DNA from 2 places in the Paenibacillus sp. J2R1T-4 genome. Region 1 is predicted to be linked to the other one. Evidence: riboswitches for the same ligand, from Rfam matches in the RefSeq annotation. Region 1 holds a riboswitch; the other holds the start of a gene.

Region 1 (7,696 bases):
TGTAAGACACTCGCTTAAATGCATGTTGCTCTTGATCAAGCTTAACAATAAAAACAGAAGGGTAGGTTTCTTCCAAGACACCTGTTCTTTCGACGGTCTTGCGGCGACCGCCATTGGCACGCAGCATAATCTTCTGACCAACGTGAGCCTCTAGGTTTCGTTTGATTTCCAACAGCGCATTTTTAGCCATTGCTTACTACCACCTCTTTCCTTAATTATTATACCTCATCCAGAACAAGCTGTCAAATCAAGCTAAATATTATATCAATGTCGTAAACTCATTGTCAATGCCTTTTACTGCTACATTCTCAGGAATTTGAGCCCATTTTTTCTTCGTTATAATTCACACAATGTTCAAATAATATGCAACCTTCCGATAATTTTCTTGCCCAAAAATAATAGCGCCCTAGGCGCTAAGCTGAAAAAAGTAGATTTTTGTTGCATTTTGTAAAAATGAAATTATGCTTGTTGCTCCGCAGTAACCGGTGGTTGCTTTTCTACGGCCGGTTTCATCTTAGGGAGTCCTACTCTGTAGCTGCCCTGCGTCTCAATGCCGCCAATGCCCTGAATCCCGCTAATGGTATTATTAATAACGTCCATAACGTTTATCGTTTCTTTAAACGAGGTATACGCTGTCTTGATGGCAATACACGCAGGATCCAAAGCATGAATCAATACACGAGCAGGGGAACTCGCAAAGTTAGCTCCTGCCTGCAGCAGTGCCTCGAAGTGCGACTGGCAAGCACCTGCAATTACAATGAGTGTATCCAGATTCCGCTCGTACTCTCTTGCTCTCTTGACCGAATCCACAAAATGACGGGAATGCTTATAACTCGCAAGACTACCTGGATCCAGTACCCGTAAGTTCTTCAGAATCCCATCGTGTCCCGTAACGACTACAATGTTGGGCTTCACTTGCGGGAGGAGTCTTTGGAGGGCGTGCGGCATCTCATTCTCTGGCACATAATACCCCTCTGCCGGAACCCGAAACTCGCCGTATATCAACATGCTTTTGCGCAAGTAGTTAGGATCTCCGTCCAGGTGCAGCACTTTACCAGGCATCTCAAAATAGGAATGCTCTGCGGTTGGGAATTGCGTCGTCCAGTTCGGTTGATTCCGCTCCCTCTGCCGCATTTGGTACCGAGCCAAGTCCCGTAACGATTCATTCACCTTCATCTGCGATTGCAATTGCCCAGCCGGCCTTGCCTCCTTCATCAACATCAGGTCATGGAATGGAGAATCGGCGAGAAGCCGAAAATCGACTCCTTTGATGATCACCCTGCTGTTCTCCACCTTCTGAATTTTAAATATGACGTCACCGCCATATGATTTTCGTACGACCAAGTCGCCTAGCTTCATTGCCAAATCGCCTCCTCGACTATCCTATGTATGACTGGGCTAATGAGTGACGGGGGGAGGTGGAGATGCGTTGGGGAGATTAGAAAAGAGAGAGGGAAAGAAAGAAACGGAAACGGAAACAGATAAGGAAAAGGAAACAGATAAGGAAAAGGAAACAGATAGGGAAACGGATAAATAATAGCAAAAACCGCTTCGATGATCGAAATGGCTTCCGGCTCCGTTATAGACGTGTTGCTTCGATTGTACAGGCCTTCGGCTTGGTTGCAACACGTCTATAAAAGTCGCTTCTCCAGCTCATTTCGAGTCCTCTCCGCTCCATTTGCGCACCCTTAGTGCACGCCTCTCCACCTTCGGGGGAGGGTATAAAAGTACATAGCAAATAGCGCTTCGATGATCGAAATGGCTTCCAGCTCCGTTATAGACGTGTTGCTTCGATTGTATAGGCCTTCGGCTTGGTTGCAACACGTCTATAAAAGTCGCTTCTCCAGCTCATTTCGAGTCCTCTCCGCTCCATTTGCGCTCCTTAGTGCACGCCTTTCCACCTTCGGGGGAGGGTATAAAAGTACATAGCAAATAGCGCTTCGATGATCGAAATGGCTTCCAGCTCATTTCGACCCTCTCCGCTCCATTTGCGCGCCCTTAGCGGTACGCCGACTAAAGCTAAGCCTTGTTACTACTGGCTATTCTATTTGGTCCATTTCATCACTCAGTCACTAATTAACCCATCTGACTATCCCCTATTTCCGCATTGTGAACTGATTTTCCTCAAAGCCGGCTCAATAACCAATAGTAAAACTTGCTATCCTACAAAAAGCTGTCTTTTCCGCCCAAGTAACCCATACTAGCACTGGTTGCTGATCTCCCCAGGACTAAATAGCAACCATTCTTGAGCCTCCGCTCCGATTCACAGTAGAAGTCGTTCTCAATGGCAGAAAGCAGAGAAAATAAAAGTAGAAATAATTTTTTGAATATTACAATAATATCTGTTTCAGCGGACTGGCGGATGGGTAAGTATTTAGTAACTGATTCGCGGCATAAGAGGTGTACGTGAATATTGAACGGAATGCTGCGGATTGGGAGCATGCTTGAGAAGTTTGAACAATGATCGGGGAACGCTGAGTATGGAGCGATTTGTCAGTTGTGACAGGTCGATGCTTAAGCGGGCGGATTATTCAAGACATGGCTTGGTTCGGAGCGCGCGCATGTGAGAGAACAGTGGATGAGCGGATGAGCGGATATATAGGCAGGTTTGAACTAGCGCGGTGAAAATAACCGGGCCACTTAGCGCTAGTTCTAATCCTTAGTTTGTTTGCAAGATTATTTTCTATAGTTTCCAAGTGCACGGACGACGAATTACGTCCGAAATGAGGGAATCCTATGACTAAGAGGACGGCTTATTGAGTGTAGCGGCTAAAGCGCTGCTCAGACGAGCGAATTCCTCCAGCGTGAGCGTTTCGCCTCTTCGGACAGGATCGATGCCACACGACGCCAGTACGGCCTCGAGATCGGCTTTACGCTCTTTGCTGAAGAAAGCGGCAAGTAAATTGTTCGAGATCGTCTTACGGCGTTGTACGAAGGATGCTTGTATAACCTCGAAGAGAAACGATTCATCGTCGGTCTCTACCGCAGGCTTGTCTCGTAGCTTCAAGCGAATCACGGCCGAGTCTACGTTGGGTTGCGGAACGAAAACTGTCGGCGGCACGATTCTAACAATCTCTGGGACACAGTAATACTGAACAGCGATGCTTAAGCTGCCGTATGCCTTTGTCCCAGGCTTAGCGGACATACGCTCAGCAACTTCTCGTTGAATCATCACTACGATGTTCTCAACTGGAAGCTTGTCCTCTAACAGCTTCATTATGATGGGAGTCGTAATGTAGTAGGGCAAGTTGGCGACAACACTTACCTGAGAGCAATCTCTGAAGTGTTCCGCCCACAGCTCGCGCAGATTCAGCTTTAACACGTCACCGTGCACAATCCGAGCATTTGGATAGGGTGACATGGTGTCAGCGAGAATAGGTATTAATCTCTGATCAATTTCAACAGCGACAACGGTGCCTGCAGCTTCTGCCAAAGGTTGAGTGAGGGCACCAATCCCGGGGCCTATCTCTAAGGCCCCTTTACTTTTATCGAGCTCTGCAGCCGCTACGATATGATGCAATATATTGGAATCGGTCAGGAAGTTCTGACCCAGGCTTTTTTTCAAAACAAGCCCGTTTGCTTTTATAATGGCTTTCGTTCGCTTAGGCGACGATACCATTTCATTTGCATCTATTGGGATAGACATATGCGGTTCACAATCCTTTTTCGATAAAATCTTGATACGCCGCTTCAAACTCTTCCCGTGTTATACGGAACATCGAGCAGCGCTTCAGAAACTGTTTGCCATTGCAGCAGCCAATGCCTAGCCGATTACCAATGGCTAACCGCCGTCTGGCCGCATCGGGATGAACAAGCAGTCCTGCTGCAACCAGATCCGTTTGCGAAATTTGCGCAGCAGGCTCCAGTTCAGAACCGGATAATTCATAGTCTGTCCTTACTTGGGACAAAGCTTTGCGTATAGCTTCGTCGGACGCGTTCTCGACACCAATATCACCCTTCTTGGATGCTTCTTGCTGGGTTAGAAAAGCATGCTTGCAGCCAGGGACCCGTGACGTAATGATATTGCGAATTCGTTCACCTGCATGGTCGGGATCGGTAAATACGATAACACCTCTGCGCTCTTGAGCCAGGGCGATCTTCCGGATCACATCCGAATTGATTGCAGACCCGCCGGTCTCTATAGTATCAGCCTGAACAGCGCGATGAATCGCTATCGTATCATCCCTGCCTTCCACAACAATGACTTCTTTGATCACCTTAAAACTCGTCCCTTTCTTTCACAAAAAATACTTCGAAAAATCTAACTAAATCTGAAACAAAATAAGCCTGAATTCCGTTAGAATAGCATACATAAATTAATACATCAAAAACGACAAAAGAAGAGGGGCGGTCGTCCTCTTCTTCGACTTACATAAGGTTCTATTGTACACTATACCCGATTTATTGGGATTTCATCAATGCTGAACGCCTTGCCGGGAACGTTCCAGATTAGCTCAAGCCCCTCTTAACTAGAAGCCGGCTTATCTTTTCCGATAATGTAAACCTTGTATCCACGTTTCAAGCCAAAGCGTTTGGCGTAGTCAAGATTGTCGAAATAAACATCAATTTTGTTGCCCTTCACACCACTGCCAATATCTTCAGCGCGACGAAGTCCAATACCTTCAATGTAAACCCACCAACCAATAGGAATTACTTTGGGATCTACGGCGATTGTGCGTCCTTCAGTCACTCTCGTGCCCGAATACGTTAGGCCGTACTGGGGATGATCACTCGTCTTTCCAGTAGAGCCGACATCAACGGAATAAGCGGTTAATGTAACATTATTCAAGATTTGCTTATATCCGAATGTTACCCCCGGCTTAGACACCTCTTCAACATTAGGTGAGGCTGCAGATAGTACTACAACTGGATTCTTGGTTCCAAGAGCAACTACTTTGTTAACGCTCTCTGCCGATACCTTCATATCCACTACATTCGCAGATACAAGAACACCGTCTTCGAATACTTTTTCTATTTTCTTGGCGAGAACACCCTCTACGCCCTCCGATACGACCTGCTCTTTGCCTTTCAGCAAGTTCGGATCATTCTTCTGAACGGTTTCATACGGAATGGGTTCCGTCTGATCCTCAAGCGATATGCTAACTCTGACCACCTGTACTGAATCGTTGCCAATTAGACCGGTGTCCTGAGAAGGGAATACCTTATCAAGCTCTCCCACCGTGACATTCAAGTCCTGCAAAGCTGCAGCAACCGTTCTTCCTGTCGTGTACTTTGTTTCCGTCTTCCCATCGGCCGTTAATTGAATCGGAGTGGCATGATCGATCACGACTGTGTCCCCATGCTTCAGCTTAGCCTCGAGAGGCTGGGACAATCGATCATGTTCTCCGACCGTAATGGCCAGTTCATCCAGTAGGCGTTGAAGGACCCCTTGTTTAGTGCTCACAACGGTTTCTTGTCCATTCACTACTACGGATACGCTCTTGGTAGCCGTACCGTACAACAACACCAAAAACATGAAAGTCATAGCGATTGAAAATGCAGAAAGGGCAAATATCAAACGCACGTTTTCACGCTTCCATCGCAATGCGAAGGTCATGCTGGATGATCGTTTTACATGGGGTTCTCCTTGGTGAATAGCTCCCACTTCTTCGGTCCTCCTTATAAGCCCCGCCGTCTTTTGTGTTACGCGATCGGTTTAGACGCGACTATGGATTATTATTTGTGCCACCTTCGCTTTCCGCTTGTTGATTTTTGGGCCAACCGCCCCCTCCTATCACTATGAGGAGCCTGATCCAAATATCACCACTTCGGAAAAAAAAGATGCTTCTCTTTCGCTTTAACGCTTTACTTGGTTAAGACGTTAAAAAGCCAAGAAGAGGGACTCTTCTCGGCTGTTGCGAACCATGCTAAATCAAATACAAGCATAGGCGCCCGACAAAGTGCCTCTCTCTTCACGCTTACGAGGTTAGCTGTCGGATTCGGACGTGAGAGTCGCCCTATTCGCTCGAAGACACTCATCGTCTTTCTTACGAAATTCACCCCAATGATAACCTGATCTGGTTCCCCCGTTTTTCATTTCTGAAAACTCAGCGATTGGAAATTGATAGCAATATGAAGTTAAGTTATTATGAAGGTTAGTGTACGATGTTCCTCCGATGCTGTAAAGCTAGCGGAGTATGCAAAAACAAGCAAATAAGCTTATTTTGTGTATTTAATCACACTTTTTCAGTTCTATAGCTCCCTGCTTCTCTTCCGGACGTATGTTTTCATTATTTTCGGGTCATTAGTTGAAAAAAATAGGTAAAAATGTACTTGAAATTTCTAAAAAAGATAGGATAAAAGGATCATTTTATCGGAGGCGGACGCATGAAACCGATTTTGGAAGTGGAAAATTTGTATGGCGGTTATTTCAAAAATAAATCAATATTGCATGATCTTACTTTTTCTGTTAACTCTGGCGAGATGATCGGATTAATTGGGTTGAACGGAGCAGGAAAGAGCACGACCATTAAACATCTCTTAGGACTGTTACAGCCGCAGCAGGGTACAATTCGTATCGGCGGACAAGAGCCGCTGCGTGACGAGCATCAGTTCCGTTCTGGTCTCGCTTACGTACCGGAAGCTCCAGAGCTGTATGAAGAGCTTACTATTAAGGAGCATTTGAAGCTCACTACCATGGTATATGGACTTGATGAGCAAGAATTCGAACGCAGATGCGCTGTTCTCGGTGCCCAATTCCAGATGAGCGACAAGCTTGACAGCTTTCCTCAGCATTTGTCGAAGGGCATGAAGCAGAAGGTGATGATTATGTGTGCGTTTCTTGTCGAACCTTCACTCTATATTGTAGACGAACCTTTTCTCGGACTTGATCCGCTCAGTATGCGCTCGTTGTTAGAGCTTATGGTCGCTCGAAAGCAAGAAGGTGCCGGACTGTTGATCAGTTCTCATATTTTGTCGACAATTGAGAAGTATTGCGATCGTTTTATTGTGCTTCATAAAGGTCGCACGATCGCATATGGCACACTTGAGGATATCAAAGAACAGGCTGGCATACAACAAAATATTTCATTAGAAGAATTATTCTTCTCCTTGATTGGGGAGGGCGTCAAATGAAGGTGCCCACCTTATTGTGGCAGCAAAGGCACAAACGCCATCTAGGTATCGCAATGCGGTACACTAGGGATATGGGGAGGAGTGGATTTTTCAGCTTTATGCTGTTTGCCAGCATTGCGCTGGCTTACTTTTACGCGAATTCTCTCAAGCAATTGCCAGAAAACTTCCCTTTTACGCTAGTGTTAACCCTCCTCTTGCTGCCCGTTATCACGGTAAGTCCGGTTCGCACGCTGCTTCGAGGCGCGGATAGCGTCTTCTTGCTTCCTCTGGAATCCAACATGTCCGCTTATTTCCGAGCGGCTTTCCGTTATAGCTTCATTGGACAAGCTCTATTGACCTTTTCTGTTGTAACCGCGTTAGGTCCGCTCTACCGATATGGATTCGGTGAGGACGCTGTCCCGCTATTAGTGCTTTTGTTCCTAATAATCGCTTTAAAGCTCGCCAATCTGCTGGGGAATTGGAAGGAAGCTAATTTAGTTCGAGCCGGACACCGACGTCTTATTGCAGCGGTAAGATGGGTCAGTACCTTTATCGTCCTGTTCCTCTTGTTCCGCTACGGATTCACTCTTGCTGGATTGTCGTTCTTACTCCTATTTGCTTCTGTAAGTTTATTAATCCGGTT
Region 2 (7,696 bases), on a different contig from region 1:
TGAACCGGGTTATCGTTATTTGCAGCAAGAATCCGTCTCCACGGCCTACATGCTTCTTTTGCAGCAGTTATCATGGGTGGAGCGGGCCGTCTTCATACTAAGAGAAGTGCTCGAGTATGACTACGAGGAAATTGCAGTTATAGTGGATAAAAGCTCTGCGAACTGCCGTCAAATTTTCCATCGGGCCAAACGGGCTATTAGCGGGAGCAGCGATACATGGGCAACGGCAAATGCTGCCGATACCCTCAAGACAACCCAACTCCAGGAACAAGCAGCCGAACTGACCAACCAATTCGTCCAAGCTCTGACAGCGGGCAACATTACAAAACTCATGAGCCTCATAACCGAGGATGCAACGCTTCTTTCGGATGGAGGAGGAAAAGTCACTGCCGCTGTCCGGCCAATTCTTGGATCCGATCGGATTATTCGTTTCTTGGCAGGGCTTCTGGAGAAACTGCCAACCGATTACTCTTACCGATTCGCTAATGTGAACGGTCTGTTAGGCATCGTTTCTTATTTCGGGTCCATTCCGAATAATGTGATGACCTTCCGTATCCAGGAAGGACGAATCACTAATATTTATCTCGTGGTGAATCCAGAGAAGCTGAGGCATCTGACGATATAGGCTGCAGGACCCGGTCCTGTACAGGTAAAATAACCCCTTTCCTCGAAAGGGGTTATTATACGTGCTCCGAATATCTCCACGCCCTTCTGTTCTTTTCTACTTCATGAGCCTTGCGAGAGGCCACTCCTAATAGTAAGCTGTAGCTACAACCAGCATGAGGAGTGAGTCCATACATATGAGAACAGAACTGGAATGTTTTCTTCATCTGGCGGATGCGGTTATCATCACAGATAACAATCATCGGGTTCTGGATGTGAATGAGAAGTATGTGGAGATAACAGGGTTCGAGCGAGTTAGCATTATTGGCAAGAAAGCGGGCTTTCTTAGATCCAAGCTGACACCTCGAAGAACCTATGATCATATGAAAAATGAGTTAACGGAGTGTAGGCCTTGGTCCGGAGTGTTCATCAACCGTAAGAAATCGCAAGAGATCTGGCATTCCCACATGACGATTACTCCGCTAATCCTCGAGGGTGATACGTACTACATTGGCATGTTCCGCGATATGAGCGAGCTGTCCGAAGGCATATACTTATCCGAATCGCGCAAGAGCAAGATTCAAGGCGAGATTCTTAAGGTGCTTGCCATCTCCTGTGAAATCCGTGATCCGGCCATTGAGGAGCATCTGACCCGGGTTCAGAATTGGACTTTTGCGCTCCTGGATGCCTATACAGATATGTACGAGCTGGAACTGGATTATGAATACAAGCAGCATATTGTGAATGCCAGCATCATGCACGATATCGGCAAGTCTGGTATTCCAGAGGGAATTCTATACAAACCCGGGAAGCTCACTTCTTACGAACGCAACATTATCGAGACACATCCACTGATTGGAGTCGACATTCTCAACAAAATCTCCCACGAGCTGGATGATGAGCTGCTGACACAGGAGCTGCTGGTGGCGAAGAATATAATTGCTTATCATCATGAGAAATGGGACGGTACGGGTTATCCATATGGGCTTAGCGGAACTGCCATTCCCCTTGAAGCCCAGATTGTATCCGTCGTGGACGTATATGATGCGCTAACAAGCAGAAGAGCTTACAAGGAAGCATGGAGTCATGACCAAGCCCTGAATTTCCTGGAAGCACAGAAAGAGACGGCGTTCAATCCAGATTTAATCACGGCCTTTATTCAACGTGTTCATGCATGAATGGAGCCTATTAGGAAATAGTCCGGAAGGGACCTTTAGGGGCTTTATAGCTAAAAGCACATCCAAGTAAACAAGTAGAACCTGACAGGCGATGCCAGTCAGGTTCTGCTTTTCTACTCAAGTTCATTAAGATTTCATCATGTCATGGTCTACGTAACGAGAGCCGTTCAACTCACTGATAATATTAATCGCGACTTTGGCGCCGTCACCTGCCGTAATAATCGTATGCATGCTGACGCCGGCAATTGTGCCTGCTGCCCAGACACCTTCTATGTTCGTTTTACCGCTTGGTTCTGTCTGGATAATAGTCTTAATCCTAGGCTCTGTGCCTGGAATGGTTGTAACTCCGATAGCTTCTGCGAGGTCAGAGAACATTCCTGTGGCCAGGACAACGTGCTTCGCTTCATAGTTGCTGTCTTCAGTCTGCACGGTTAGCCCTTCAGCGCTTGAAGTGACGTTCGTAACTTTTGCAGTAACAATCTCAGCACCGAATTTAGCAGCTTGCTGCTTGCCAATCTCGACCAGGTCCGGTCCAGTTGTTTCCTTAACACCATAGTGGTTTTCGACCCAAGCGCGCTTGGTTACACTTTGGTCGCTGTCCAGGATAAGGGTTTTCTTGCCTGCCTTTTGCTGTGAAGATAGCTGCGCTAGCGCCTGCTGGACCTGCTCCAATGATTACAATATCGTACATTTGTGTTCTCCTCCTTTGGATACGGCATTTATTATGCCAATTGAATACAAAATTCATTATACCACTATTTTATAGTAACTATAAAATAAGAGCCTTTAGAAAATAATATAGGCTTTAAATAGAAGTATCTTTCAGCAAATGTCCGGTCAAAATACAAACGGCAGTCTCCTCGGGATGGATGTCTCCTGCTGCAACGAGCTTGCGAAGACCAGCGACGGTTGCAGCGGACGCAGGCTCGCAGCCGATACCGCCGCGATCAATTATAGATTTCGCCTCCATAATCTCGGCATCACTGACACAAGCTGTAATCCCGTTCGTTTGTAGAATCGTGTAATGCAGAGCTTTTTTCCAACCTGGAGGATTTCCGATATTCAGTGCAGACGCAAGGGTCTGAGGATGAAGCTCGGGTTCAAGCTGCAGATCGATCCTCCTTGGATGGCCTGCATGCATTGCAGTCACCAAGCGGTGGAAGGGAGCAGCACCTTCAGCTTGGATGATAGCTACACGTGGCAATCGAGTAATGAAACCCAGGCTGTATAGATCCTCTAGCCCTTTGCCGAGTGCAACTGCATTACTTAGCGCCCCGCCTGGCACGATGATCCAATCCGGCAACGACCAACCCAACATCTGCGCAATCTCGTAGACAATACTCTTCTGTCCTTCAATACGCATCGGATTGATCGAATTACATACATACGCATCCAGGTGATCGCCTTCTGCTAGGAAAGAAGCGATACCCGCATCGTAGCCGCCCCCCTTAAGAGGAACAATTTGTCCGCCATAGGCTTGTGTCTGATAGAGCTTGCCTGCTGGAACGTTAGCATCAGGCAGTCGTATGATCGCTTCAGCGCCTGCAAGCGCAGCATACATGGCAAGAGAAGCAGAGGTGTTGCCGGTTGAGGTGCAGGTGAAGCGGCGAAACCCCAAAGCCCAACCTCTTGACACAGCGGCAGTCATGCCATTGTCTTTGAAAGACCCGCTGGGATTCTCACTCTGAGCCTTCAACCAAAGATGCCGCACACCGGTGTAATTTTGCACAGAGGCAGGCGAATACATTCCCGTGTTCCCCTCGTATTTGGTCACAATGGATGCAACCGGAAGCTCAGGGTCAATAAGCTCCTTGTATCGCCATACCCCGCTTGCATAAGGAGTCATTCGTGCGGATAAACGCTCGTGAAACACTCGTTTCAGCAACTCACTATCCACACCGCGCAAATCCTGCTTGATGTCATACCACCCGCCGCATTCACATTGAAAGGACTGCTCTAGTGATCCAGCTCGTTCTTTATTGCACTCCCAACAAATCCACTTCATCGATATCTCCTCCGCCTACAATGTATAGGTTCAGGATATCTTGCAGTTGATCATAAATCTAATATATTATTGAGCATAATGCATAAATAATAGTTATGAATAGGTGGAGTCCACATGAATTTGCACGCCCTCAGGCTGTTCGATACGGTGGCGAGGTTAGGCAGTGTGACAAAAGCATCTGAGCATCTGCGTATCAGTCAGCCTGCCGTTACAATGCAATTGCGTAATCTCGAACGGGAGACGGGACTGACCCTATTAATTTCGAAGGGGAGGGGAGTCATCTTAACCGATGCTGGCCGCATGCTGGCCGAGCATGCTGAGCGCCTCTTCGCGATGGAGCGAGAGATCGAGGATCGTGTAAGTTTATATCGGGAGGGGAAGCAAGGAAAGCTGCGTTTATCCGTTACCTCCCTGCCGGCACACCGTCTGCTCCCGCAATGGACAGCAGGCTATAAACTTGGGTCGCCGGATATAGAGATCAACATTCATTCGTGTAACCGGAGGGAAGCCGTCCAACGGTTGCTTACTTACCAGGCTGATCTCGCTATTATAGGGGGAGGAGGGATAATCCCTGATCAACTGGAACATGAGCTGCTGCTTCAAGATGCTATGTGTTTCGTAGTACCGAAGCATCATCCCTTAGCTAACCGTAAAGCAACCCTCGAGTCAATCTTGCAAGAACCCTTCATTGTAAGAGAAGAGGGAAGCTCTGCACGCGAGAAGTTAGAAGGACTATCCCGTGAAATAGGGCTGCCGCTTAAAATTGGCTTAACGGTCAACGGGCTGTATGAAATTATACGAGCTGTTGCAGCCGGTTACGGAGCGATGTTCGTGTCTGCATTAGAAGTGAAACAAGCGCTGGAGGAGGGCGAGGTATGTATCGTTCACGTTCAGGAGGTCCAACTCCACAATCCCATACACTTGTGCTGGCGGGCTAAGGAACGGTTAACACCAGCTGCGGAATCTTTTCGTGACTTGGTCAACGAGAGCATCAGAGCGCTACCGGGACAAGCTCCCCACGAATAGAATACAAGCCCGGCACGGCGGAAAGATCCGCATCATACCGGGCTTGTGAACATCTTAGAAAAAATTTATAAATCCCTGTTTCAATGTGCCACTTGTGCGTTTAATTGATCATAGAGGTCATCCCACAGCACTCTACGAGCGGATACATAACGCTTGGCATAGTACGATTCGCTCAATGTGTTCTTCACGACGCCCTTATTCGTGGCCGAATGAACGAACACATCGTCACCGAGGTAAATGCCGACATGTGAGATGCCTTTACCGTCTGTGTTGAAGAATACAAGATCGCCTGCACGTAAATCTTCTTTCGGAATCCAGTAGCCTTCTTTGTTCTGGGCTTTGGATTGATGGTCAAGTTCGATACCGAACTTATTGAATACGAACATGGTGAAGCCGGAGCAATCGAAGCCAGTTGTCGGGGAAATTCCTCCGTATCTGTATTTCGTGCCTGCGAGCTCGTCCACTGTTGATTCGAGGACCGTTTCTGCTGAAGCGCTTCCAAGCTGAAAGCAGAATAACATGGTAATACTTGCGAACAATAGTAAAAGCTTTTTCAAACAGGAAACTCCTTCCAGTGCCTACGAGGTTAGCTGAGGGTTCGGTTGAAGGTTCCCTATGATCACTTTGAAGCGAGATCAATTCACCCAGATTGGATCCCCCGTTTCCCAAGAATGGGAATTCGGCAAATATCGATTTGTTTTTTGCTAAGTTTTCTAATTCGCCTTTGTATGCCAAAATCCTCCTTCTTGTGCAAAAAAAATAACAAAATATGCGAAAAGCCCGAAATCCGCATTGGATTTCGGGCTTTAAGGTGCTTAGAACCGAACTATCGCATGTTGTGCTCGCTGAAATAGTGATATTGGGTCGAAACCGCCCACAGCTTGAACAACATTTTTAACAAATGGAATACTTGATGAAGAATGAGTGCTGAGAGGCCGGCCCACACGAGAGATGCAGACATCGTCAAGGAAGTGAGAACGCCCGATAACAATAACAGGAAGCTGGATAACAGCAGGATCATGGGAATATGTCGAAGGAACACACCAATCGATCCCGACATAGGCTTCTGTGCCGTACGGCCCAACATAAGATAGACGAAGCACAAATGAACCATATAGGCGTAGATCAGGAAAGCAAGTACCGAAGGAAGCACCGCGATGATGAGAGATTCGTAGGAGGTTTGTGTGGTGAATGCTTTCCTGACAATCGGATAGAGCCAGTAACCAGGAGCAATTGTCAGCACTACCTGCACGAAGTAATAGAGGGCGAATATACCTCCTAATTCCTTCACACCCTTGAAGAAGCGATAACCCGAGTTCAGACTAGTATTATGGATGGAATAAAAGATGCCAGCATTCAAAATAGGAGTCAATATCATTCTAATAAGGACAAGCCCAAGCAACGTCCACAAGTAGGAATGGCTGATATCGGTCTTCATAAGTTGAAACTCGCCTTCAGCCAAGAACAGCTGGACGGCTGACGTGGACAGGTGCCCGCTTGGGTATCGGTGCAGCAAAGGAATGACGATGGATTTGACGAAATGGAGCAGCAGCAGTCCCCATGTGAATTGGTACACCCATAATACGAGCAGCACGAAATATTGCGAAGTCATAGTCTGAAAGCCGTGTTTGAGATATTTCATCATCGTTTTATCCTCCCAAAACATTTACGGACCTACCAAGCAATCCCGTCGACAACACTCTCAATTAATTTAACCAAGCCTATATTCCACCGCACTTTCCACTTCGGATCAATCTGGGTTTGATAAAAGTTGTTGATGCGCTTATTTTCCAGGATCAATGTATGATGCGGATCAATAGCGGCCCATTCTAACGGTGACTGACTGGTCATCGTGAACGTAGTGAGCAGTTCCGTACCCTCCCATGTTTTCTCCACGGTAGATCCGTCTTGGAAATGGAAATGGATAGGGACATCTTTATAGGAGCCGCCGAGCTTCTTTACAACGACAGCGGTCTCGTATAGGAGTGTTCCGTCTTTCTTTTTTTTCGAAGTTTGAACCTGATCAATTGAATAGTCCGTCATCATCCCGTCATACACGAATTGGTCGAAAAACCCGCTCCAGCTAGTCTTTGTTACGTCTTCCAAAGTTTTCTGAAAATCTTGTGTAGAGGGATGTCGGAACTTCCAACGTTCGAAATAAGTGCGCAGGACCCTCAGCATTTGCTTTTGTCCGATTTGATCCTCGATGCTTTTCAAGACAAGCTTGGCTCTCGTGTACACATTATCGGCATAATGGCTGTGATTATCGTAACGCCAGGCATCTAGCTTGAGAGGGGCAGGGGTAGTCATATAGCTGGACTCCAGGGCCAGATTCGGCTTCTCTCCGAACTCGGTTTCCATGAGCAGATCTTCGGCGTAGGAAGTAAAGCCCTCATCCAGCCATGCTTCTTCGAATTCGTTGGTCGCAACCATGCCGTACCAATACTGATGGCCGATTTCATGGACAACGACTCGCTCAAGACCGAAGCCTGATGGCTGTTCATCGGCTGCCCAACCCGTAATCAGCGTAGGATATTCCATCCCACCCGCACCATTAGCTCCTGCAGGAGGCACAACAATGGACAGGGTCGAGTAGGGGTAAGTACCGAACCACTCGCTATATTTGGCCAACGCGCGTTTGGCTGCATACATATACCGATCCTTCAAATCCTTATGGGCCGGATCTAGATACAGCTTGATCTTCATACCTGGAATATTCGGCGTAGAGAACGGCTCTTCCACATAAATGAAGTTCGGCGAAGCTGACCAGGCGAAATCATGCACATCATCCGCGTAGAAGGAATAGGTTTTCTTAATCCCGTCATCGACAGCTGGCTTCGTAGGAAATCCTGTAGCCGCGACCGTATAAGCGGAAGGGACTTGA

Evidence for each region. A riboswitch is a leader RNA that binds a small molecule or an ion and turns the genes downstream of it on or off. The one in region 1 is predicted to bind cyclic di-AMP.
Region 2: another riboswitch for cyclic di-AMP. It lies ahead of AC58QD_RS18560 (C40 family peptidase); the one in region 1 lies ahead of AC58QD_RS30995 (resuscitation-promoting factor).

The regions. Positions count from the first base shown of each region.
Region 1 is NZ_JCAUBA010000032.1:43,505-51,200, forward strand. Features, by position in the region: gene veg (biofilm formation stimulator Veg) at 1-190, opposite strand, end outside; gene yabG (sporulation peptidase YabG) at 460-1,359, opposite strand; gene rsmA (16S rRNA (adenine(1518)-N(6)/adenine(1519)-N(6))-dimethyltransferase RsmA) at 2,741-3,646, opposite strand; gene rnmV (ribonuclease M5) at 3,654-4,217, opposite strand; gene AC58QD_RS30995 (resuscitation-promoting factor) at 4,466-5,605, opposite strand; cyclic di-AMP (ydaO/yuaA leader) riboswitch at 5,900-6,063, opposite strand; gene AC58QD_RS31000 (ABC transporter ATP-binding protein) at 6,328-7,074, shown strand; gene AC58QD_RS31005 (ABC transporter permease) at 7,071-7,696, shown strand, end outside.
Region 2 is NZ_JCAUBA010000011.1:24,158-31,853, reverse strand. Features, by position in the region: gene AC58QD_RS18585 (RNA polymerase sigma-70 factor) at 1-625, shown strand, start outside; gene AC58QD_RS18580 (HD domain-containing phosphohydrolase) at 801-1,781, shown strand; partial or broken gene AC58QD_RS18575 (FAD-dependent oxidoreductase) at 1,908-2,472, opposite strand; gene thrC (threonine synthase) at 2,587-3,786, opposite strand; gene AC58QD_RS18565 (LysR family transcriptional regulator) at 3,901-4,812, shown strand; gene AC58QD_RS18560 (C40 family peptidase) at 4,893-5,369, opposite strand; cyclic di-AMP (ydaO/yuaA leader) riboswitch at 5,373-5,507, opposite strand; gene AC58QD_RS18555 (hypothetical protein) at 5,639-6,457, opposite strand; gene AC58QD_RS18550 (M1 family metallopeptidase) at 6,487-7,696, opposite strand, start outside.